DNA from 4 places in the Streptomyces sp. NPDC007157 genome. Region 4 is predicted to be linked to each of the others. Evidence: riboswitches for the same ligand, from Rfam matches in the RefSeq annotation. Region 4 holds a riboswitch; each other region holds the start of a gene.
The links. A riboswitch is a leader RNA that binds a small molecule or an ion and turns the genes downstream of it on or off. The one in region 4 is predicted to bind cyclic di-AMP.
Positions count from the first base shown of each region.

Region 1: it holds a riboswitch for cyclic di-AMP, as region 4 does, so the genes downstream of both, ABZ642_RS27660 (transglycosylase SLT domain-containing protein) here and ABZ642_RS31505 (transglycosylase family protein) in region 4, are expected to answer to the same signal.
Region 2: it holds a riboswitch for cyclic di-AMP, as region 4 does, so the genes downstream of both, ABZ642_RS24145 (NlpC/P60 family protein) here and ABZ642_RS31505 (transglycosylase family protein) in region 4, are expected to answer to the same signal.
Region 3: it holds a riboswitch for cyclic di-AMP, as region 4 does, so the genes downstream of both, ABZ642_RS07460 (NlpC/P60 family protein) here and ABZ642_RS31505 (transglycosylase family protein) in region 4, are expected to answer to the same signal.

Region 1 covers NZ_JBEYFE010000016.1:168,240-174,031, reverse strand. The annotation lists gene ABZ642_RS27665 (polyprenyl synthetase family protein) at 1-208, opposite strand, end outside; cyclic di-AMP (ydaO/yuaA leader) riboswitch at 1,796-1,986, shown strand; gene ABZ642_RS27660 (transglycosylase SLT domain-containing protein) at 1,992-2,480, shown strand; gene ABZ642_RS27655 (HAD family hydrolase) at 2,490-3,296, opposite strand; gene ABZ642_RS27650 (hypothetical protein) at 3,442-4,032, shown strand; gene ABZ642_RS27645 (FAD-dependent oxidoreductase) at 4,190-5,386, opposite strand; gene ABZ642_RS27640 (ATP-grasp domain-containing protein) at 5,413-5,792, opposite strand, start outside.
Region 2 covers NZ_JBEYFE010000013.1:147,648-153,439, forward strand. The annotation lists gene ABZ642_RS24130 (NlpC/P60 family protein) at 1-447, opposite strand, end outside; gene ABZ642_RS24135 (hypothetical protein) at 962-1,315, shown strand; partial or broken gene ABZ642_RS24140 (hypothetical protein) at 1,319-1,789, opposite strand; gene ABZ642_RS24145 (NlpC/P60 family protein) at 1,855-3,009, opposite strand; cyclic di-AMP (ydaO/yuaA leader) riboswitch at 3,018-3,191, opposite strand; gene pcrA (DNA helicase PcrA) at 3,515-5,792, shown strand, end outside.
Region 3 covers NZ_JBEYFE010000003.1:423,585-429,376, reverse strand. The annotation lists gene ABZ642_RS07470 (FAD-dependent oxidoreductase) at 1-64, opposite strand, end outside; gene ABZ642_RS07465 (NAD-dependent epimerase/dehydratase family protein) at 312-1,370, shown strand; gene ABZ642_RS07460 (NlpC/P60 family protein) at 1,396-3,648, opposite strand; cyclic di-AMP (ydaO/yuaA leader) riboswitch at 3,657-3,831, opposite strand; gene ABZ642_RS07455 (DUF1996 domain-containing protein) at 4,229-5,792, shown strand, end outside.
Region 4 covers NZ_JBEYFE010000020.1:132,732-138,523, forward strand. The annotation lists gene ABZ642_RS31500 (transglycosylase family protein) at 1-891, shown strand, start outside; cyclic di-AMP (ydaO/yuaA leader) riboswitch at 1,085-1,256, shown strand; gene ABZ642_RS31505 (transglycosylase family protein) at 1,260-1,958, shown strand; gene eno (phosphopyruvate hydratase) at 2,420-3,706, shown strand; gene ABZ642_RS31515 (septum formation initiator family protein) at 3,860-4,336, shown strand; gene ABZ642_RS31520 (DUF501 domain-containing protein) at 4,366-4,884, shown strand; gene ABZ642_RS31525 (Ppx/GppA phosphatase family protein) at 5,048-5,792, shown strand, end outside.

The DNA of each region.
Region 1 (5,792 bases), on a different contig from region 4:
GGTCACCGAACTGCGCGGCCAGCATCACCAGCAGCGGCCGGAACCGCTTCCCGCCGGCCCGCACGAGGTGCTGCGCGGCTTCCGTGATGAACGGGACCTCACTTTTGGTGGCTTCTAGCAAGCCCTCCTCGACAGCCGTCAATCCGGCCTGGACATCGGCTTCCAGAGCCTGGTCCCGCACGCTCAGCCCGAACGGCCCGACGGTCACGAGGGGTCTCCTGTCTGCTGGTGTCCACTGGCGATTACACGGTTTGTCGATAGGTCGCTGCCATCACTCAAGTCAGCGTATCCGGTCAGGTTTCGATCACCGAGGGCGCCCACCGTTACACCCCGGGCGCTATCGGATCACGACCGGTATGTTTTTGATCAGCCGATACGACCTGACATCCAATGACTTAACAGGAAGTACCGACGGTTGTCCCGAACCGGGGTGCATGCCGTGTCCCGAACCGGAGCCCGAACCTCGTCCCGGACCAGCGACGCCACCGGGTCCGATGCCGGACCGCCCGGCAGGTCCCCGACCGCGGACGGTCGCGCCTTCGCCGGCCGACGTCACCTGCCCGGAGGTACCCCCTCCGCCGTCCGCCAAAGCCAACGGGAGCACTCCGTTCCGATCCGCACCCGTACGTCCGCCCCTCACGAGATCACGCACGAGTACCTCCGTATCCCCTTCGCCACCTCACATCGCGCCACGCGCGCGTGGCACACACGGAAGGACGAGTCCGCCCACGGACGTCCCTCGAACACCTTCCCCACCGGCACCACCCGTCCTTCATGAACCACGGACATGTCTCGACCGCCGGTCCGGGCGCACCCGCGACCGCCGGTCGGGCGGCGGCGTGGCCCCGGCGCGACGGGGGCGTGGGCACAGCCGGCGTCTCCCGCGACGGATGCCCCCGGGACAGCCGCGTCTCCCTCCGGACGGCAACCCTCGTACCCCAGCCGCCATGACAACGACGCGCGGTACGGCGGAGGTTCCGCCCTCACGGAGGACACGCGCGCGTGGACGGCCGCCCCGCCGCAGCCGGGTCGGCGAGCCGTCGGCCCCGCCCCCGACGCGACCGGAATCACGTACGGCCGTCGCGTTCGAACTCCTGGCGCGATCCGGGGTATTGGGCCGACCGGCTGCCTTCGAGGCACCCGGGCGGACAGAGCCGCCGAGTGTCGGCCTCCCCGGAACACCCGATCAGCGGCACGCGCGCGTACTCCGGTCCGCACGCGCCCGCGCGCACCCGGACCGTACGGAGTTCACGGGAGGGCGAGACCGGGCAGGAGGTCGAGACCGGAGACCGGAGGCTCACACGACCGGATGAACCAGATGAACCGGATGGACGGACCCGCCGCCGATCCTCACCCGGTCGCCCCCCGTGCACCCACGCCGAGCCGGAATTCCGCCTAATAAGGCAATTCGGACATTCTCCGGAATTGCCTGTGACGCGCGCCACTTCACTCGCCCCAATCGGGCCAATCCGCACGAATGGCCGCATGGGCCTTTTCCACTGATGCCCGGAAAAACGGATTCCGAGAATCCCTCTTGTCCGATTCGCCGTAATTGCCGTTTCGTGAAGTAGGTCACGTGGCCCTGAGTGCCACATAGGGGGTAAGGCGACCCTTTCTACCCTTTCCCCGCAGGCGAGTTGAGGCTTGGCAGTCGCAAAGGATCAAGTACCCCATACGACCCAGATCAAGGTCAATCGGTGTGTTGTGTGAATCAGGTACTTGTTCCGGACATGTGCTCTCGCATACGTTCCGGCTCGCCGGGCGGAACGCCGAATCCTGCCACCGCCCGTCGTGACCCATCTACGAGTCCATTCGCACGGCAGGAGCGGGGGAACCAGGTAAGTCGCCGGACCGGGCGACCGACGTCACCGACCGACGTCGTACCGGAACGGCTAGGGGTGAAGTCGCCTCGCCTCAGGGCGGTGCGGCCGGGCACTCCCCGGGCCCGAACCCGACAGCTCACCCCGCAGGCGACGGAGAGGAACCACGACATGTCTGCTGCCGTTCAGCACCGCCGTCCCCGCCGTAACCGCATCGTCCGCACGCTCGCCGTCGTCGGTACCGGCGCCGCCGTTCTCGCCCTGCCGCTCATCGGGGCGACCGCCGCCTCCGCCGCCACTTCCACCACCTCGACGGCCTCCACGACGCTCGCCGGGTACCCGAACAACCTCGACGGCTGGATCCGCGAGTCGCTCGCGATCATGGCCGAGAAGCACATCCCCGGCAGCTACAACGGCATCTACCGCAACGTGATGCGTGAGTCGTCCGGCAACCCGCAGGCCATCAACCTCTGGGACTCGAACGCGGCCGCCGGCATCCCGTCCAAGGGTCTGCTCCAGGTGATCGACCCGACGTTCAAGACCTACCACGTGGACGGCACGTCGTTCGACATCTACGACCCGGTCGCGAACATCACCGCCGCCTGCAACTACGCCGCCGCGCGGTACGGCTCGATGGACAACGTGCACGGCGCGTACTGACCGGCGCCGTCAGCCGAAGAGTCTTTCGAGGACGACTGCAAGGCCGTCGTCCTCGTTCGACAAGGTGATCTCGTCGGCCACCGCCTTGAGTTCGGGATGGGCGTTGGCCATGGCCACCCCGTAGGACGCCCAGTCGAACATGGGGATGTCGTTGGGCATGTCCCCGAAGGCGACGGCCTGTTCGGGGCCCAGCCCCAGGTGGCCGGCGGCCAGCGCCAGCCCGGTCGCCTTGGTCACCCCGCACGGCTGGAGCTCGACGGTCCCCGGCCCCGACATGGTGACCGTCGCCAGCGACCCCACCACCGCGCGCGCGGTCGCCGCCAACTCGTCGTCGGACAGGGTGTGGTGGCGCAACAGCACCTTACTGATGGGCGCGCACCACAGGTCGTCGCGCCGGTCGACGCGCAGCGCGGGCAGCGTGGGGTGGGGCATCAGATAGCCCGGCTCGATGAGCGTGAGCCCGTCCACGCCGTCCTGGTCGACCGCCGCGTACACCTGCCCGACCTCGGCCTCGATCTTGCCGAGGGCGGTCTCCGCCAGCTCCCGGTCCAGGGTGACCGACCACAGCAGCCGCTCCGCGCCGGCGTCGTACACCTGGGCGCCCTGGCCGCAGACCGCGAGTCCCGTGCAGCCGAGGTCGTCCAGGAGGGGGCGCACTCTCGGCGCCGGGCGGCCGGTCACCACGAGATGCCGGGCGCCGGCCCGGCCGGCCCGCGCGAGCGCGGCGAGCGACCGTTCCGAGAGGGTGTCGTCGGCGCGCAGCAGCGTGCCGTCCAGGTCGGTGGCGATCAGTGCGTACGGGGTGGGTGCGACCATGATCAGAGAATACGGACAGCACGCCCCTGAGACTCACTGTGCGTTTCGGCCTCAAGTGGCGCCCGCCGTCCCGGTGATGGGGCGTTGTCAGTGGGGCGCGTTACGTTGGCGGCGGGTTGACGGCACCGATCGGACGGGGGCGGGCGTGGTGACGGACGGACCGGGGGACTTCCGGGCGCATCTGCTGGAGGCGGCGACCGGGGTGCTGGAGCGGTTCCCGCGGGAGCCGCGGCCGGAGATCTACGCGCTGTCGTTCCGCATCTGGCGCGTCGAGGAGGACGACCGCAGACCGTACGTGGCGATCGGCTACAACACCGAGAGCCAGTACGAGGCCGAACGGAACCCGGCGGACCCGGGCGAGGCGCGCTGGAACTACGCGTGCTGGCTCCTCGACGGCTTCGAGATGCTCGGCAACTGTCCCGAGGACCCGGTCGGCGGCGCGTTGTACACCGAGGAGGTCCGGCGGCTCGGACTCTGGTTCGACGGGGACGGCGACGACCCCGAACTGGACGCGAAGCGCGACCTGTTGGGGTCGCACTTCGCCGACGCGTGCATACGGCTGGCGCGGGATCTGCACGCCGGCGGCCGCATCGAGAAGGTCCTCGGCCGGCCGCTGCCGGTGGTGGTCTTCGACATGTACTGCCCGGGCTGGGAGGTCGAGGCCACGGAGGCGGCCAATCCTCCCGAGCTGATCGAGGAGTTCCTGGCCTGGCAGCGGGCGGCCGAGCAGGCGTAGCCCCGGGGGCAGGGTGACGGCACGCCCCCTGGGGGCGGGTGACGGCCCGGCCTCGGGGGCGGGTGGCGGGCCGGCCGCGGGGGCGGGTGACGGGCCGGCCGCGGGGGCGGGTGACGGCCGTCCGGGGGCACGTGGTGAACCGGCCCCGGGGCGGGTGTCAGGCGTGGGCGGCCGCCAGATGCTTGGTCAGACGCGGTGAGGCGAACTCCGTACCGCACACGAACCGCATCACCGGGCCGTACGAGGACGCCGCGGGCAGGCCGGTGAAGTACAGGCCGGGCACGGAGGAGACGTATCCGGCGCCGAGTTTCGGGGCGCCGCGGCTGACCGCGACGCGGGTGCGCAGCTCGGGGCCGAGGAAGTCCATCGCCGCGGTGTCCACGCGATAGCCGGTGGCGGCGACGACGTGGTCGGCGGTGAGCCGGTCGGTGCGGCCGTCGTGGGTGCGGACGGTGAGGACGGGGGCGCCCTCGGAGGTGTCGGCGCCGGTCACGCCGGCGACCTCGTGGACCTGGACCTTGCCCTCGAAGCGGTCGCGCAGCCACCAGGCGCCGAGCGGGCCGAGTACCCGGCGGACCAGGTGGTGGCGGGTGCGCGCGGGGAGGTAGCGGTAGGGGTGCGGGTAGTAGCTGAGTGCCCATAGCGACCAGGCCCGGCCGAACGGGGACTCCGGGCGCAGCCGGGGCTGGTCCCAGGGCGGGGCGCCGAAGGCGACCCTGCCACGCCCGCGGGAGACCACCCGCACCTGGGCGCCCGCCTCGGCCGCGAGAGCCGCCGTCTCCAGCGCGGACTGCCCGGCGCCGACGACGATCAGTTCCTTGCCGGAGAAGCGGGTCAGGTCGTGGTGCTGGGAGCTGTGCGAGACGGGTCCCGCGGGCCCGTCCGCCGCCGCTCCCACGAGCTCCGCGGGGAGGTGGGCGAGCCCCGACAGGCCGGTGGCGACGACGACCGCGCGGGCCGTGAACAACTCCCCCGAGTCCAGCTTCAGTTCGAACCCGGCCGCCTTGTCGCGGTCCACGGAGACCACCCGCACCCGCTCCAGCTCGGGCACCAGCTTCTGCTGGAACCACTCGCCGTAGCCGACGAAGGTCTCCACCGGGATGATGTCCTCGTCGGTCACCAGCCTGGGCAGGCCCGCCGCGTCGCAGTAGTCGGCGAGGGTGTGCCCGCGCTGCGGGCAGTCGAAGTTGGAGGCGGCGGGTGTCGACTTCAGGAGCATGCCCTCGGGCATGTGGTCGCGCCAGCTGACCATGGGGTCGCCGAAGACCCGCACGGGGATGCCGCGTGCCCGCAGATGGGCGGCGGTGGACAGGCCGAAGGGCCCGGCGCCTATGACTGCTACCGGTTGGATCACGAAGTCCCTCCCCAGGAACGTGACGCCTACTTCGTGGAGGTGCTGGAGCCGCGGCGGTTGGTGCGCCACAGCTGATAGAGGTGCTTCGCGCCCGGACGCACGAAGCGGGCGAGCATCGTGACGAACGGCATTGGGTCGTCACCCGCGAGCCAGGCCAGCTCGGTCCCGCTCGGCCGCTCGGGCGCGTGCGGCGTCGTATAGCCGCTGCGGCGGTAGGCGAGGAGGGCGGGCAGGTCGATGTTCTCCACGACGTACCGGTGGCCGGCGCGCTGTTCCCCCTCCGGAACGCGGCGCCCGGTCAGATCCAGGTGCATGGCGCGGACCACGTCCACCCCCGACTCGCTCTCGAAGAGCCGGAACTGGGCGCCCATGCGCGGGTTGAAGTCGAGCAGCTTGTACTGCCCGT
Region 2 (5,792 bases), on a different contig from region 4:
CGCCACCGCGCCGGCCTGCGCGGCACCGGCCCGTTCGGCGAACGCGGCGTTGTCCAGGTACCGGTCGGGATCGCTGGAGAGCGCCAGTTGCCACGCCGGGTCGATACCGCCGTCGCGGTACTGCGCGGCCGCGGCCAGACCGAGCGCGTCCCGCGCGGAGTTGAGCCTGTCCTGCTTGCGGGCGGTCTCGTCCTGCAACGCCTTGAGCCGCTGCTGGGCGGCGTCGGCCTTCTCCTTCGCTCCGTCGTACTTCTCGGTGGCCGCCTCGGCCTCCTGGTACAGCTGGTCCACCTTGGCCTTCACCTGCGCCGGTGTCAGTTGCGGCTCGGCGTGTCCGGTCCCTTCGAAGCCCGTCGCGGTGGCCGCGCCCGCCAGGGCGAGGGTGACGGCCGTGCGGGCCGTACTGCCGCTGAGCGAGCGCTGTCGGGGCTTGCGGTGCGCTGCCACCTGGACTGGTCACGTCCTTTCGTACGACCGCCGTGTGGTCCGTACGCACGCCAGGGGGAGCGCGTATACGGCCGCAGGGGTGCGGATTACGCGTCCGGCGGCGGCCCGCACAGGGGGAGCGGGCCGCCGCCGGACTTTCTCGGCGGTGGTGTCCGACTGCCGCCCCTGGCCCGGGCGGCGGTGGGGAGTCGGTCACCTGGGGGAGGACGCTAAACCGGTCTGTGTCGGCCTGGTAACGCGATGCGCGGAATTGGTGTGACCGGATCGTTACCCGACGCTATGTGACCGGGATTCCGGTCCGGACCCGTCGGCTTCACGGGGCCGGATGACCGAAGCGGCGGTTCCGGGGCGAGCGGGGCGCGCGGGGTGCTATGGGGTGCATATATGCGATGCCGTGGCGGCGGACGGTGGACGGCGGGCAGCGGCGGTCGGCGACAGGCGACGGGCGGCGGCGGGTGCGGAGGGAGGGGCCGGTGACCGGCGACCCGGGGGGCCCTGATTAGGCTCCGGGGCCATGGGCGTACTCATCCATCTCTTCGTCGGCCTGCACATCATCGGCATCGCCGCGCTCCTCGGCGGTTTCCTCACCCAGATGAAGGCGATGGGCCAGGGCACGGCCCGCTTCGTCCCCGGGATGCTGCACGGCGCGTTCACCATGCTCGCGACCGGCGTGATCCTGGTCGGCCTCAACGAGGCCGACGACCACCACGTCAACACCGTCAAGATCGGCGTGAAGCTCGCGCTGCTGATCGTGATCCTCGGGCTCGTCTACGTGAAGCGGGACGACGAGAAGGTGGAGAAGGGTGCCTTCGGCCTGGTGGGCCTGCTGACCATGGTGAACATCTTCATCGCCGTGCTGTGGACGTGACCCTCAGGAAGCCCTCCTGAGGGCGGCGCGGGCGGCCGTCACCGCGCCGGCGGTCACCGCCGGCCAGGCCGCCACCGCGACCCACGCCAGGACCCGCCCCGGCCATCTCAGCCACGGGACGCCGACGGCGGTCGCGACCGACAGCATCGCCGCGGCCGTCAACCCCATCGTGAACACCGTCGCCCAGCGGCGTACGTCGTAACGCGGCCGGGGTCGCGCCACCTCGGCGGCCAGCAGTACGACGTACCAGGCCAGGGCCAGGACGAGCAGCGCCACCGTCACCGTGCGCAGAACGCCCCGGTCGTCGTCGTTCCACAGGTACAGCCGGGCGCTGTCGGCGGCCAGCAGCCTTGCCCCGGCCAGCGCGGAGATCGCGGGCGCGCCGCCCGCGACCCAGTGGTCGCCTGCCCCCGCGATCACCTGCCGCCACTCGAAACGGGCCACGGCGAACCCGTACAGCACCAGCCCCCGCCAGATGCAGCCCCACGAAATGCGCGCGTGCGCGTGCCCGCGCCTCTTGAGCCGGTCGCAGGCGCCTTTCAGGCCGGTCGCACCACGCTGTGGATGATCGACTCGCCGCCGTAGTAGATCGACTCCTCCCGGACGTACGCGCCGGGCTTCGGGGCGTGGATCATCATGCCGTTGCCGATGTAGACGCCGACGTGGCTGACGTCGTCGTAGAAGAAGACCAGGTCGCCGGGCTGGGCGTCGGCGAGGGAGACGGTGGTGCCGGCGTTCACCTGGTCGTACGTGGTGCGCGGCAGGGAGACGCCCGCGGCCTTCCAGGCGGCCTGGGAGAGGCCGGAGCAGTCGTAGGAGCCGGGGCCGGTGGCGCCCCAGACGTACGGCTTACCGACCTGCGCACGGGCGAAGGCGATCGCCTTGGCCGCCTTCGTCCCGTAGGCGGAGTCGGACGAGGAGGAAGAAGAGGACGAAGAGGAGCCGCTGGAGGTCGACGTCGATGACGACGAAGCATCCTTCGCGGCCGCCGCCTGCTGTTTCGCGAGCTCCGCCGCCTTGCGTGCCGCTGCCGCCTGCTGCTGCTTCTCGATCTCCGCCAGCCGCGCCTTCTCCTGGGCCGTCAGCTGCGACAGCAGCTCCCGCGCGGAGGCCAGCTTCGTCTGAACGGTGGTCTTGGCGGTCTTGAGGTCGTCCTGGGTCTCGGTGAGCGTCTCCAGGCTCTTGGCGGCCTCCTGCCGCTTCGCCATGGTCGCGGACTGCTGTGTGGCGTAGTCGTCGACCGCGTCCTTCTGGCGCGAGGTCAGCCGGCTCATCAGCTGCGTCTGGTCGAAGTAGTCCTGCGGACTGTCCGCGAGCAGGAACGTCGCCGTGTCGGGTGCGCCGGTCCCGGTGCGGTACTGGGCCGCGGCGAAGGAACCCAGTTCCTCACGCGCCTTGTTGAGCCGGTCCGTGCGCTCGGCGACGTCGTCGAGCAGGGTGTCGGCCTGCTTGCGCTGCTTTCCGGTCTTCTCCTTGGCCGCGTTGTACTTCTCGGTCGCCGACTCGGCCTGCCGGTAGAGGGCGTCGACCTTCTTCTCGACCTCCTCCAGGCTGGGCTTGCCGTCCTCGGAGGGCGCGGCGTTGGCCGTCTGGGAGAGCAGCGCCACGGAGGTGAGGGCGGCGGTGGCCAGGGCGGGGGTGCGTATGCCTGCTACGCGCGTTGCGGACGGACGCGACTTGCGGTGCGACGCCAACGGGGGCGACTCCTTCCATGCTCCGCCTACCGAGTTAGCTGTCGGGTTCGGGCGGGTGGTTCGGAAGGGTTGCCCTACGGTCCGTTCCCCGGTGGGAAGTCGGGACCGATTCACCCCAAGGTTCGGTGTGGGTCCCCGGCTCCGGGTACGCGGCGGCACCCTGGACTCGGCGGAGGCCGTGCGGCCCGGCGACGTTCGCCGGTGGGGGTCGTACGGCCTGCTCGGCACGCTAGCCAACTCGTGTGCTCCGTGTGAAGTTTGATGTGCGATATGCCCGATACATTTTCGTGACCTTGGTGTTGCGGATCGGCCGGATCGGTTGATCGGGGAGGGTATGCGGTGACTTGTCCGGTGCGGGCGGGTGGTCCGTGCTCTCCGCTGACGGGCCGGCCCGTGCTCACGGCGTGTGATCGCTGACCGTGAGGGGCCGATTCTGGCGGGTGACCGGGGTGAGTTTCCGGGGTGGGGACCGGTTGTCGGTGGGGCGCCCTAGACTCGGAGAGCGATGAGCAGCCTCTTTGACGACAGCTTCCTGGCGAGCCTCCAGTCCCCGCGCGGCCACGAGGAGGAACCCCCGCCGCCGCCCGAGGACGAGCACGTACCGGAACCGGTTCCGGACGATCTGTTCGGCGGGCAGTTCGACGCGCCCCCGGACCGGGACGCCTACTACCGCGACGGCGCCGCCCGCCCGGCCCTGGACCCGGCCGCCCTCCTGGAGGGGCTGAACGAGAACCAGCGCGCGGCGGTCGTGCACGCAGGCTCCCCGCTGCTGATCGTGGCCGGCGCCGGTTCCGGCAAGACGCGCGTGCTCACCCACCGCATCGCCCACCTGCTCGGCGCGCGCCAGGTGCACCCGGGGCAGATCCTCGCGATCACCTTCACCAACAAGGCCGCGGGCGAGATGAAGGAGCGCGTCGAGCACCTCGTCGGCCCGCGCGCGAACGCGATGTGGGTGATGACCTTCCACAGCGCGTGCGTGCGGATCCTGCGCAGGGAGAGCAAGAAGCTCGGCTTCACCTCCTCCTTCTCGATCTACGACGCGGCTGACTCCAAGCGCCTGATGGCGCTGGTCTGCCGGGACCTGGACCTCGACCCCAAGCGCTTCCCGCCGAAGTCCTTCAGTGCCCAGGTCAGCAACCTCAAGAACGAGCTGGTCGACGAGGAGGACTTCGCCGCCCGGGCGAGCGACGGCTTCGAGAAGACCCTCGCCCAGGCCTACGCCATGTACCAGTCGCGGCTGCGCGAGGCGAACGCCCTCGACTTCGACGACCTGATCATGACGACGGTCAACCTGCTGCGCGCCTTCCCGGACGTCGCCGAGCACTACCGCCGCCGCTTCCGGCACGTCCTGGTGGACGAGTACCAGGACACCAACCACGCCCAGTACGCGCTCGTGCGCGAGCTGGTCGGCACCGGCGCGCACGCGGAGGACGTACCGCCGGGCGAGCAGGACCTCCCGCCCGCCGAACTGTGCGTGGTGGGCGACGCCGACCAGTCGATCTACGCCTTCCGGGGGGCGACGATCCGCAACATCCTCCAATTCGAGGAGGACTACCCGAACGCGACGACGATCCTCCTGGAGCAGAACTACCGCTCCACGCAGACGATCCTCTCCGCCGCCAACGCGGTCATCGAGCGCAACGAGTCCCGCCGCCCGAAGAACCTGTGGACCAATGCGGGCGCGGGCGCGCAGATCACCGGCTATGTCGCCGACACCGAGCACGACGAGGCACAGTTCGTCGCCGACGAGATAGACCGTCTGACGGACGCGGGGGAGGCGAAGGCCGGCGATGTCGCCGTCTTCTACCGCACGAACGCGCAGTCCCGTGTCTTCGAGGAGATCTTCATCCGCGTCGGCCTGCCCTACAAGGTCGTCGGCGGTGTCCGCTTCTACGAGCGCAAGGAGGTCCGGGACGTCCTGGCGTATCTGCGCGTGCTGGCCAACCCGGAGGACTCCGTCCCGCTGCGCCGGATCCTCAACGTCCCCAAGCGCGGTATCGGCGACCGCGCGGAGGCGATGATCGACGCCCTCGCCCAGCGCGAGAAGATCAGCTTCCCCCAGGCGCTCAAGCGCGTGGACGAGGCGTACGGCATGGCCGCGCGGTCGACCAACGCCGTCAAGCGGTTCAACACGCTGATGGAGGACCTCCGTACGGTCGTGGAGTCCGGCGCCGGACCGGCCACCGTCCTGGAGGCGATCCTGGAACGCACCGGCTATCTCGCCGAGTTGCAGGCCTCCACCGACCCGCAGGACGAGACCCGGATCGAGAACCTCCAGGAACTCGCCTCCGTGGCACTGGAGTTCGAGCAGGAGTCCGGGGAGGGCGAGGCGCCGGCCGGGCTGTCCGCCTTCCTGGAGCGGGTGGCCCTGGTCGCCGACTCCGACCAGATCCCCGACGAGGACGAGGACGGCTCCGGCGTCATCACCCTGATGACCCTGCACACCGCCAAGGGCCTCGAGTTCCCGGTGGTCTTCCTGACCGGCATGGAGGACGGCGTCTTCCCGCACATGCGCGCCCTCGGCCAGACCAAGGAGCTGGAGGAGGAGCGGCGTCTCGCGTACGTCGGCATCACGCGCGCGCGGGAGCGGCTGTATCTCACGCGGTCGGCGATGCGCAGCGCCTGGGGGCAGCCGTCGTACAACCCGCCCTCGCGCTTCCTGGAGGAGATCCCGGCCGGGTATCTGGAGTGGAAGCGGACCGGGGCGATGGCGCCGGTGTCCTCCGGGCCCGCGTCGGGCGTGGCGGCCTCGCTCTCCTCGACCCGTTCGCGCTCCTCGGCGT
Region 3 (5,792 bases), on a different contig from region 4:
CGTCGGCGGCGTAGATCCCGGCGGGGCCGGCTCCGACGATGGCTACCCGCAGGGGGCGCGGCATGATCAGGTTCCCTTCGAGTGAGGACATTCGATCTCGAACGGGAAGCCTAAACTAAGGCAGTCCTAAGTTAGTACGCGGGTCCGGTCTATGACCTCATAAGACGAACTTATGACTTCTGTCGGGTCCCGCTTATGGCCAGGAGACGATACAGCTCCCGTCCCGGTGCTTGGCGGCCGCCCCGGGCATGCACCAACCTGTCCTCTGCGGCGCACCGAGGCACGGTGACCGGAGGGCGAGGGGTGAGAGCGTGGACGCACGCGGGGAGACGACCGTCGCGGTCACCGGCGGCAGCGGATTCGTCGGCAGCCATCTGGTGCGCAGGCTGCTGCAGCGGGGCTACCGGGTGCACGCGACCGTCCGCAGCGCCTGTGACGCGGCCAAGGTCCGGCCCCTGTGGGAGCTCCAGGAGGCCTTCCCCGGCCGGCTCGCCCTGTTCGAGGCGGACCTGCTCAAGGACGGTTCCTTCGACGAGGCGTTCCGCGGCTGTGCGACCGTCTTCCACGTGGCCTCGCCGTTCCTGATGCCGGAGCGGATCAGGGACGGCCGCCGGGACGTGGTGGACCCGGCGTTGCTGGGCACCCGCAACGTGCTCGCGAGCGTGGACCGCGCCCCGGACGTGGCGACCCTGGTCTTCACCTCCACCGTCGGTGCGATCTTCGGCGACTACTCCGACGTCCGTGAGATGGCCGGCGGGATCCTGACGGAGAAGTACTTCAACACCACCAGCACGGTGGCCGGCAACCCCTACCACTACGCCAAGACGGTCGCCGAGCGCGCCGCCTGGGACGCCGAGGCCGCCCAGGACCGCTGGCGCATGGTCTCCGTCAACCCCGGCCTGATACTGGGCCCCTCGCTCACGCCCGCCTCCGAGTCCGGCAGCCTGTTCCTGCTGGACGAGCTGTTCAAGGGCTACTTCTGCTACGGCGCCCCGGACTTCAGCTTCACCACCGCGGACGTCCGCGACGTGGCCGACGCGCACATCGCGGCGGCGGAGAACCCGGCGGCGAGCGGCCGTTACATCGTGGCCAACGAGACGATGACGTCCTTCCACGAGATGTCCCGGATCATCCGCACCCGCCGTCCCCGGGATCCGCGTCTGCCGCGCACCGCGCTCCCGCACTGGCCGGTACGGATCCTCGGCCCCTCCTTCGGCCTCACCCAGGACTACATACGCAAGCACCTCGGCATCCGCTTCCGCGTCGACAACAGCCGGGGCGTCCAGGACCTGGGCCTCACCTACCGGCCCGTCGAGGAGACCCTCCTGGACCACCACGAGAGCTGGCGCACGCGGCGACGGAGGGTCTGACCCCGACGAACCCGACGGCCGGGGTTCAGGCCGGGCGAACCACCCGGTGGATCGCCGACTCCCCGGCGGTGTAGATCGACTCCTCGCGGATGGACGCCCCCGGGCTCGGCGCGTGGACCATCATGCCGTTGCCCGCGTAGACCCCGACGTGGCTGTCGTTGTCGAAGAAGAAGACCAGGTCACCGGGCTCGATGGCGGCCAGCGTCAGCGGGGTGCCGGCGAACGTCTGGTCCGGCGCGCTGCGCGGCAGCGACACGCCGGCGGCGCGCCAGGCGGCCTGGGTGAGGCTGGAGCAGTCGTACGACTCCGGCCCGGTCGCGCCCCAGACACAGGGCCGCCCGATCTGTGCCCGGGCGAACGCCAGCGCCTTCATGGCCTTGCCGGGCTCGGCCGCGGCACCGGGCACGAGGAAGGAGCCGGTGTCGGTGACGGCCGCCGCGGGGTAGGCGACCGGGGGTGCGGTGGGGACGGGTGCGGTCGGGTAGGCGGCCGGGGGCGCCGTCGGGACGGGGGTGGTGACCACCGGGGGCGCCGTCGGGACGGGGGTGGTGGGGACAGGCGCGGTGGGGAGCGGGGCCGGGGCGGCGGTGGCCGTCGCCATGGGAGGCGAGGTCAGCACGGCGGGGGAGGCCATCATCGCCCACGGCGGGTCCGTCACCGCGGTGGGTATCACCGCCGTGGGCATCGGTCCATCGAGCGCGGTCGTGGCCGGTGCGGTGGCGTAGGCGGCGGCAGCGGGCTGCATTCCGGCGGCGTAGGCGCCCAGGTCGGCGGCGGGCGCCGCGGGGAAGGCGCCGGTGCCGTAGTCGGCCCACGGCAGGGCGGCCGACGGTGTGGCGGCGGTCGGCATGGCGTACGCGGCGGCCGACGGTGTGGCGGCGGTCGGCATGGCGTACGCGGCGGTCGGCATCGCGGCGGTCGGCATGGCGTACGCGGCGGTGGGATAAGCGGTCTCCGCGGCGGCCGGGGGTGCGCCGAGGTAGGCGGCGGTCGCGTCCGGCGCCATGCCCGGGAAGGAACCGGTGCCCATCGTGCCCGGGACCGCCGCGGCCGGCATGGCGGGCGCGCCGGTGGCGAAGGCCCCCGTGTCGGTGGGGGCGGAGGTCGGGAAGGCGCCCATGTTCGTGGGCGCGGCGGTGGGGAAGGCGCCCGCGTTCGTGGGGGCGGCGGTCGGGAACGCCCCCGTGTTCGTGGGCGTCGCGGTCGGGAACGCACCCGTGTCGGCCGGCATCGGGAACGTGCCCGTGGCGCCCGGGGTCATGACCCGGAAGGAACCGGTGTCGCCCGGGCTCGCGGCGGGCATCGCACCCGCGTCCATGGGGGGCACGGCCGGGAAGCCGCCCGTGTCCGCCGGGGACATGGGCTGGGCGGCGCCCGGAGTCATGATGCGGAAGCCGCCCGTGTCCGCCGGGGACATGGGCTGGGCGGCGCCCGGGGACATGACCCGGAAGGCGCCGGTGTCCGTCGCGGGCACCACCGGGATGGCGCCCGTCTCCGTCACGGTCACCGCCGGGAAGGCGCCGGTACCGGTCAGGGCGTCGGTCCGGAAGGAGCCGGTGTCGCCGTACTGGCCGGGCATACCGGCGGGAGCCGGCCACTGCTGCGCCGGGACCTGGGCCTCGGGCGTGGGCCAGGAGGTCTGGGCGGCCGGGGCCGCCTGCGGAGCCGGGGCGGGCGCGGCCGGTTCGAGCGCCGCGATCGCACGCTGTCCGGTGCGCTGCGACAGCACCTCGCGCGCCTTGGCGATCTTCAGCTGGCTCTTGGTCTTGGACGTGCCCGGTGTGGCCCGCCGCGGCGCGGCCGCGGGCAGCGCCTTGGCCGCGCTCGACGGTCCCGGGGGCAGTGCCGCGGGGGACCCGGCCGTCAGTTCCAGCTTCGGGCGCTCCGTCAGTTCGCGGACGACCTCGATGTCGCTGTTCGCGGACGGCCCCGCGGTCAGTTCCGGCCGGGACGGGTCGGAGCCCTCCAACTGGCCGAGCAGGTCGGCCGCCATCGCGCTGACGGGCCGTCGCGGGCCGGGGCGGGCGGGCAGCCGGTCGGCGGGCAGGGCCGCCGGGACACTCGGTCCCAGCCGCGAGCGTGCGCTGTCGAACCACTCCTTGGCGATGTTGTCGAGGCCCGGGTCGTCGCGCCGGGGCCGCTTGAACAGCGGGACACCGCGGGACCGCGAGCCCCCGTTCATCGCACGTGTGGCGTTGTAGTTCCCGGTGGCGTTCTCTGCCTGGTCGTAGAGGCTGTCGATCCGCTGTCGAACCTCGTCACGGCTCTCGGACGCCATGGGGGTCGTGCTCCTTCCGTGCTCCGCCTACCGAGTTAGCTGTCGGGTTCGGGCGGGTCGATCCGGAAGGCATGCCCTACGGCCCTTGCCCCTCAGGGCAGTCGGCCGATTCACCCCAGTGGTTCGGTTGGGTCCCCGGCTCCGGATCGCCCCGTTGGGCACCGGATTAGGCGGAGGCCGCGCGGCCCGACGGGATTCGCCGGGGGGAGCCGAACGGCTTGCCCGTCAACTTAGCCAACTTGTGTCACTCGTGTGAAGGTTGAAGTGCGTAATGTCCGATACGTAATTGTGATGTTCGTCGTAGCGTTCGACAACCGGCCGTCGCGGGACGGTATTTCGCCGGCGTGGCGATCGCCGTCGTACGCCCGTCGGAGCTGGACCGGCGGCGGCCCGAGGGGCTGCTTCCTGTGAGGTCACCGTGAATTCGTGGGGTCGTTGAACACGGTGGCGCCGCGCCGCGTATAGGGCGGGGGATTTCCATGCCCGGCCGACCACGACATGCAGGGGAACGACCTTGAGACCCAACAGGCGCAGACGCCCGACCGGCGCACAACGCGCGACCTTCGCAGCGGTCGCCCTGATGCTCGGCGGCGGAACACTGGTCGCGGTGAACGTCTACGCCTCGGCCACCGAATCGGACCAGTCCGGGCAGACCGCCACCGCTCAGGTGTTGTCCGCGCCCACCGTCTACTGCCCCGACGTCGGCAGCCGGCTGACGGACGTGCCCGACGCGGCCCGGGAGGACGTCGACGGTGAACTCGCCCAGCTGGACCAGCAGATCGTGGCCGCCTACCAGCAGCTCAAGGAGTCGGCCGCGGCGATCCAGCAGAACCCCGGCCTCGCCGACCAGACGATCCTCGATCCGCTGAAGGAGAAGCGGTCGGAGTCCCTTCAGCGCATCGCCGACGCCATCGGCCGCGAGGGCGACCGCCCGCAGGGCCTCGACGATCTCGCCGCCTGCACCCTGCGCTCCTCGGACCAGGGCGCCGGGCAGTCGGCGTCGCCGCAGGACGGCGCCACACCGAGCCAGAGCGCCAGTGCCAGTGCCAGTGCAAGTGCCGGCGCGGGCATCGGCGGCCAGGGCGGCAACGGCCCCGTCGCCGCCGACTACGCCGACATCACCACCGTCCAGCCCAATGTCACGACCCCGGCCGAGCGGCCCGACGGCTCCACCGGCACCTTCGCCTCCAGCTGCGGCGTCAACGCGAACGGCCTGTTCAACTCGGACAACGTGATCGTGGCGCCCGGAGTCTCCAACGGCGCCCACCACTTCCACGACTACATCGGCAACCAGTCCAACAACGCCTTCGCCAGCGACGACGACCTCGCGAACGCCGACACGAGCTGTGCCGACCAGGGCGACAAGTCCACGTACTACTGGCCCGTGCTGCGGCTGCAGAACGGCAAGCAGGAGCGGGACGCCGACAAGCCGGGCGGCGGTACCGAGGGCAACGCCGGACAGATCGTGACGGCGAAGAAGGTCACGCTCACCTTCGAGGGCAACCCGACCTCCAAGGTCACCGAGATGCCCCGGCTGCTGCGCATCATCACCGGCGACGCCAAGGCCTTCGTCAACGGCCCGGCCAACGCCAACGCCTCCTGGAGCTGCACCGGTTTCGAGGACCGGCAGCTCAAGGACAAGTACCCGCTCTGCCCCTCGGGCAGTGACGTCGTGCGCACCTTCAGGTTCCAGAGCTGCTGGGACGGCCGGAACATCGACAGCGCCAACCACCGCACCCATGTGGCGTTCGCCGCGGCCGACGGCAGTTGCCCGGCCGGGTTCCAGGCGATTCCGCAGCTGGTGCAGCGCATCGTCTACGACGTCGACGCACCGAGCCTCCAGGACGGCGGCCGTACGGTTCCACTGTTCGCGGTGGACTCGTTCCCCGAGCAGCTGCACAAGCCGGTGACCGACCACGGTGACTTCATCAACGTCTTCGACGAGAGCCTGATGCGGAAGATGGTCGGCTGCATCAACTCCGGCCGCACCTGCGGGGCCGGGGCCGACGAGCAGCCGCCGTCGCAGAGCGCCGACCCCGACCCGTCGGAGTCGGCGAGCCCGGAGAACCCGCCGTCCGAGTCGGCGAGCCCGGTCACCGAGCCGAGCGACACGGCGACCCCGGCAGACCCGCCGGCCGAGACCG
Region 4 (5,792 bases):
ACCTGGGACAGGGTGGCCGAGTGCGAGAGCGGCGGCTCCTGGAGCATGGACGCCGGCACCGGCTACTACGGCGGTCTGCAGATGTCCCAGGACGACTGGGACGAGTACGGCGGCCAGGAGTACGCCGCCACGCCGGACCAGGCGAGCCGTTCGCAGCAGATCTCCGTCGCCGAGAGGATCCTCGCGGACCAGGGCACCAAGCCCTGGCGGACCTGTGCCCTGATCGCCGGGCTCTCCTCGGACGACGCCTCGGTGAACGTCGACACGGGCCTCGACGGATCGGGCGACACGTCCGGCTCCTCCGACTCGTCCTCCGGGTTGTCGGATTCATCCTCTTCATCTGGTTCTTCGGATTCATCCGGTTCATCGGATTCCGGCTCGTCCGACTCCTCGTCGGATTCCTCGGGTGTCACGGACTCCGACTCCGCCACCCCGTCCCCGAGTGCGAGTGGCGACTCCGGCAAGGGCGCCCCTGCCGACTCCACGAAGGTGGACAAGTCGGGATCTAAGGGGTCCAGCGCCTCGAAGGCGAGCGAGAGCCCCGTCGTGCCCGAAGCCGATGAGTCGGACAATTCATGGCAGACGGGCAGCTCTTGGGATCTGGTCGACACGGGGGCCGTCGGTAGCGGCGGCAAGCATCGTGGCGGCTCGGCGGACGAAAGCGTGACAAACGGTCAGAGTGTGACTTCTTCCGGCCGTCACGCCTCCCGGGACGCCGGCACCTACACCGTCCGGGACGGCGACACTCTCGCCTCCATCGCCGACTCCCTTGACCTCGACGGCGGATGGCGTGCGCTCTATGCCGCGAACAAGGCGGACATCGGCGCCGACCCGAACGACATCGCCCCCGGTCAGACCCTGAAACTCAGCAGCGAAACGGTCGAAAAGTAGCGGGAGTTGGCACTTCGGACCGCCCTACTTCGAAGTTAAATGTCCGGTTTGGTGAAAGTGTGGGATGAGTCTCAGAAGCCCTGATCATCTTTGAAATTCACCTGATCGCCTGTTTACGGTCAAGGCCGCTCGTCACCACGAGCCCCGGCCGTCGCAACGCCGAGTCCTGCCAGCGGCTGCCCGGGAACAGTCGTCGCGTCAAGCGCCGTAGGCAGGAGCGGGGGACCCAAGGTAAGTGCCGGGACCGGTAGTTGAGACTGCCGTGTCCGGCTCGGGGTGAAGCCGCGCACCGTGAGGTGTGCGGCCGGGCAACTCAACCGGCCCGAACCCGACAGCTCACCTCGCAGGCGTCGGTGAGGGGATCCTTCATGCTGTTTTCCGGCAAGGGCAAGCACCGTCGTCCGTCCAGGGCCACCCGCGCCGCCGCGCTCGCCGGCGTCACCGGTGTCGCCATCGCCGCTCCGCTGATGGCCTCCGGCACCGCCTCCGCCGCCACCGCCTCCGAGTGGGACACCGTCGCCCAGTGCGAGTCCGGCGGCAACTGGGCCATCAACACCGGCAACGGTTACTACGGCGGTCTGCAGTTCTCCGCCTCCACCTGGGCCGCGTACGGCGGTACGCAGTACGCCGCACAGGCCAACCAGGCCACCAAGGCGCAGCAGATCGAGACCGCCGAGAAGGTCCTCGCCGCGCAGGGCAAGGGCGCCTGGCCGGTCTGCGGCACGGGCCTGTCCGGCGCCACCTACACCGGCAGCAGCACCAGCTCCTCCTCTTCCTCCTCCGGCTCCAGCTCCGCGAACAGCGGCACGAGCAGCCGTACGACCGACACTCAGGCCGCCTCCCGCTCCGCCGAGCGTCCGGCCGCCAAGAAGACCGTCACCACCCCGACCGGCAAGAAGGTCAAGAAGGGTGATGGCGAGTACAAGGTCGTCAAGGGCGACACGCTCAGCTCCATCGCCGAGAAGCACCAGGTCAAGGGCGGCTGGCAGGCGCTGTTCAAGCTGAACAAGGACATCGTCGACGACGCCGACTTCATCTACCCGGGCCAGCAGCTGCACCTGAAGTAGGGCGCCCGAAGCGAGCCGAAGCAAGCCGAAGCAATACGAGGGCGCCAGCTGAACCACAGCGCCCGCACAGCCGTGGTCCCCATAGTGGAGACCACGTGAGGGTCACCCCCGTCCCCCACGAGCCCCCGCCCCGGTGCGTTCTCCCCCGTACGCACCGGGGCGGGGTTTCTCTTTGCCGCCCTCGCGCCGCCCTCGCGCCGTCCTCTCGCGGTCCTCGCGCCGTCCTCTCGTGGTCGTCTCGCGATCCTCCCGCGGTCTTCTTCTTGACCCGCTCTTCTTCCGTTCTTCATCGGACCCCCCTTTGTTCCGCACATGAACAATGAGTACCGTCTGTGTGTCCACGGGCCGGTCGGTCGACCGATTGACGGGCCCGGGGCGGTTAGGCTCTAGTCGCAAGGCTGAGCAAGGGCCGACAAGGCCCGCGTGCGCCCGCACAACCAGCGTCAGATCCCAAGAAGGAGATGCTCGTGCCGTCCATCGACGTCGTCGTAGCCCGGGAAATCCTGGACTCCCGAGGCAACCCCACGGTCGAGGTCGAGGTCGGCCTCGACGACGGCAGCACGGGTCGTGCCGCCGTCCCCTCCGGCGCCTCCACCGGCGCCTTCGAGGCCATCGAGCTCCGTGACGGCGACCCCAACCGCTACCTCGGCAAGGGTGTCGAGAAGGCCGTCCTCGCCGTGATCGAGCAGATCGGCCCGGAGCTGGTCGGCTACGACGCCACCGAGCAGCGCCTGATCGACCAGGCGATGTTCGACCTGGACGCCACCGACAACAAGGGCTCGCTCGGCGCCAACGCCATCCTCGGCGTCTCCCTCGCCGTCGCCCACGCCGCCTCCGAGGCCAGCGACCTGCCGCTGTTCCGCTACCTGGGCGGCCCCAACGCGCACCTGCTGCCGGTGCCGATGATGAACATCCTCAACGGCGGCTCGCACGCGGACTCCAACGTGGACATCCAGGAGTTCATGATCGCCCCGATCGGCGCGGAGTCCTTCTCCGAGGCGCTGCGCTGGGGTGCCGAGGTCTACCACACCCTGAAGAAGGTCCTGAAGAACAAGGGCCTGTCCACCGGCCTCGGCGACGAGGGCGGCTTCGCCCCGAACCTGGAGTCCAACCGCGCCGCGCTCGACCTCATCCTCGAGGCGATCAAGCAGGCCGGCTACGTCCCCGGCGAGCAGATCGCGCTCGCGCTCGACGTCGCCGCGTCCGAGTTCTACAAGGACGGCAAGTACGAGTTCGAGGGCAAGTCCCGCTCGGCCGCCGAGATGACCGAGTACTACGAGGAACTCGTCGCCGCGTACCCGCTGGTCTCCATCGAGGACCCGCTGTTCGAGGACGACTGGGCCGGCTGGAAGGTCCTCACCGACAAGCTCGGTGACAAGGTCCAGATCGTCGGCGACGACCTCTTCGTCACCAACCCGGAGCGCCTGGCCCGCGGCATCGAGGACGGCGCCGCCAACGCCCTGCTCGTCAAGGTGAACCAGATCGGCTCGCTCACCGAGACCCTGGACGCCGTCGAGCTGGCCCAGCGCAACGGCTTCAAGTGCATGATGTCCCACCGCTCCGGCGAGACCGAGGACGTCACCATCGCCGACCTCGCCGTCGCCACCAACTGCGGCCAGATCAAGACCGGCGCCCCGGCCCGCTCCGAGCGCGTCGCCAAGTACAACCAGCTGCTGCGCATCGAGGAGATCCTCGACGACGCCGCGGTGTACGCCGGCCGCAGCGCCTTCCCGCGCTTCAAGGGCTGACCCGTCAGGGGCGGCCGGCCCGCTGGGGGCCGACGGTCCGTCAGGGGTCGCTGACCCGTTAAGGGTCAAGGCTGCGCCAGTCGTACGTACGTCCCCGTACCGGTCCCGTACCGTGTGCGGGGACGTACGCGCGTGTGAACGGGAGGCGGGGACATGGCCGTGAAGGACCGGGACCGGTTCTCCACCGCGACCAGGCTGAAGCTGCTCGGCGAGCAGACGGCGGCCCGGGTCTACCGCTCCCAGACCAAGCGGCAGGCCCGCCGCTCCCGGCTGACCGGCCGTGCCGCGCTGCTCGCGATCGTGCTGTGCACGATGATCGTCGCGCTCGCCTATCCGATGCGGCAGTACGTCTCCCAGCGTGCCGAGATCGCCGACCAGGAACGCCAGCAGCAGCAGGCCCGGCAGCGGGTCGAACAGCTGCGGGACGTCAAGGCCCGGTGGCAGGACGACGCGTACGCCGAGCAGCAGATCCGGCAGCGGCTGCACTATGTGATGCCGGGGGAGACCGGCTACATCGTGATCGACCCCGCTGCCGCCAGGCAGGCGCACGCCTACCTCGGGGCGGCCGACCGCCCCTGGTACGCGAACGTCTGGGACGGCGTCGACAAGTCCGACGCGTCCGACCAGTGAACCGACAGAAAGCCACACAGAACACAGTCATGCAAACGCCTCCGCCCTCCACTCCGCGCACCGAGCCGACCGACGCCGACGTCGAGGCCTTCAAGCAGCAGCTCGGGCGGCCGCCGCGCGGGCTGCGGGCGATCGCGCACCGGTGCCCGTGCGGGCAGCCGGACGTCGTGGAGACCGCGCCGCGGCTGCCGGACGGCACGCCGTTCCCGACGCTGTACTACCTGACGTGCCCCAAGGCCGCGTCCGCCATCGGCACCCTGGAGGCCAACGGCGTGATGAAGGAGATGACGGCGCGGCTGGAGAGCGATCCGGAGCTGGCGGCGGCGTACCGGGCCGCGCACGAGGACTACATCCGGCGCCGGGACGAGATCGAGGAGCTGACGGGGTTCCCGAGCGCCGGCGGGATGCCGGACCGGGTGAAGTGCCTCCACGTGCTGGTGGCACACTCGCTGGCGGCGGGGCCGGGCGTGAACCCGCTCGGCGACGAGGCGATCGCCATGCTGCCCGAGTGGTGGGCCAAGGGCGCCTGCGTGATCACCGGCGAGTGACGTCCGCCAAGGGTCTCTGTCCCCTGGACGGTTCCCTCAAGGGTCTCCGTCCCCTGGACGGTTCCCCCAAGGGGCTCCGCCCCCGGACCGCCGAGACCTTTGCACACCCACCAGCCGACTCGGTCCGTCACACGGTCACGTACAGAGTGAGGAACACCCAGCCATGACGCGCGTCGCCGCCATCGATTGCGGTACCAACTCCATCCGGCTGCTCGTCGCCGACGCGAACCCGGAGACCGGGGAACTCGTCGATCTGGACCGGCGGATGGTGATCGTGCGGCTCGGGCAGGGGGTCGACCGGACCGGGCGGCTCGCTCCGGAGGCGCTGGAGCGGACCTTCGCCGCCTGCCGGGAGTACGCGGCCGTCATCAAGGAGTACGGGGCGCAGCGGCTGCGGTTCGTGGCCACCTCCGCCTCCCGGGACGCCGAGAACCGGGACGAGTTCGTGCGCGGGGTGCTGGACATCCTCGGCGTCGAGCCGGAGGTCATCAGCGGTGACCAGGAGGCCGAGTTCTCCTTCACGGGTGCGACGAAGGAGCTGACGGGCCGCGACGACCTCGCCAAGCCCTTCCTCGTCGTGGACATCGGCGGCGGTTCCACCGAGTTCGTCGTCGGGGACGAGGGGGTGCGGGCCGCGCGGTCCGTGGACGTCGGCTGTGTGCGGATGACCGAGCGCCACCTGGTGCACGGGGGACAGGTCAGCGACCCGCCGACCGACACGGAGATCGCCGCCATGCGGGCCGACATCGAGCGCGCCCTCGACCTCGCGGAGCGGACCGTGCCGCTGCGCGAGGCCCACACCCTGGTCGGACTGGCCGGATCGGTCACCACCCTCTCCGCCATCCACCAGGACCTGCCGGAGTACGACTCCGCCGCCATCCACCACTCCCGCATCCCCTACGCCCGGG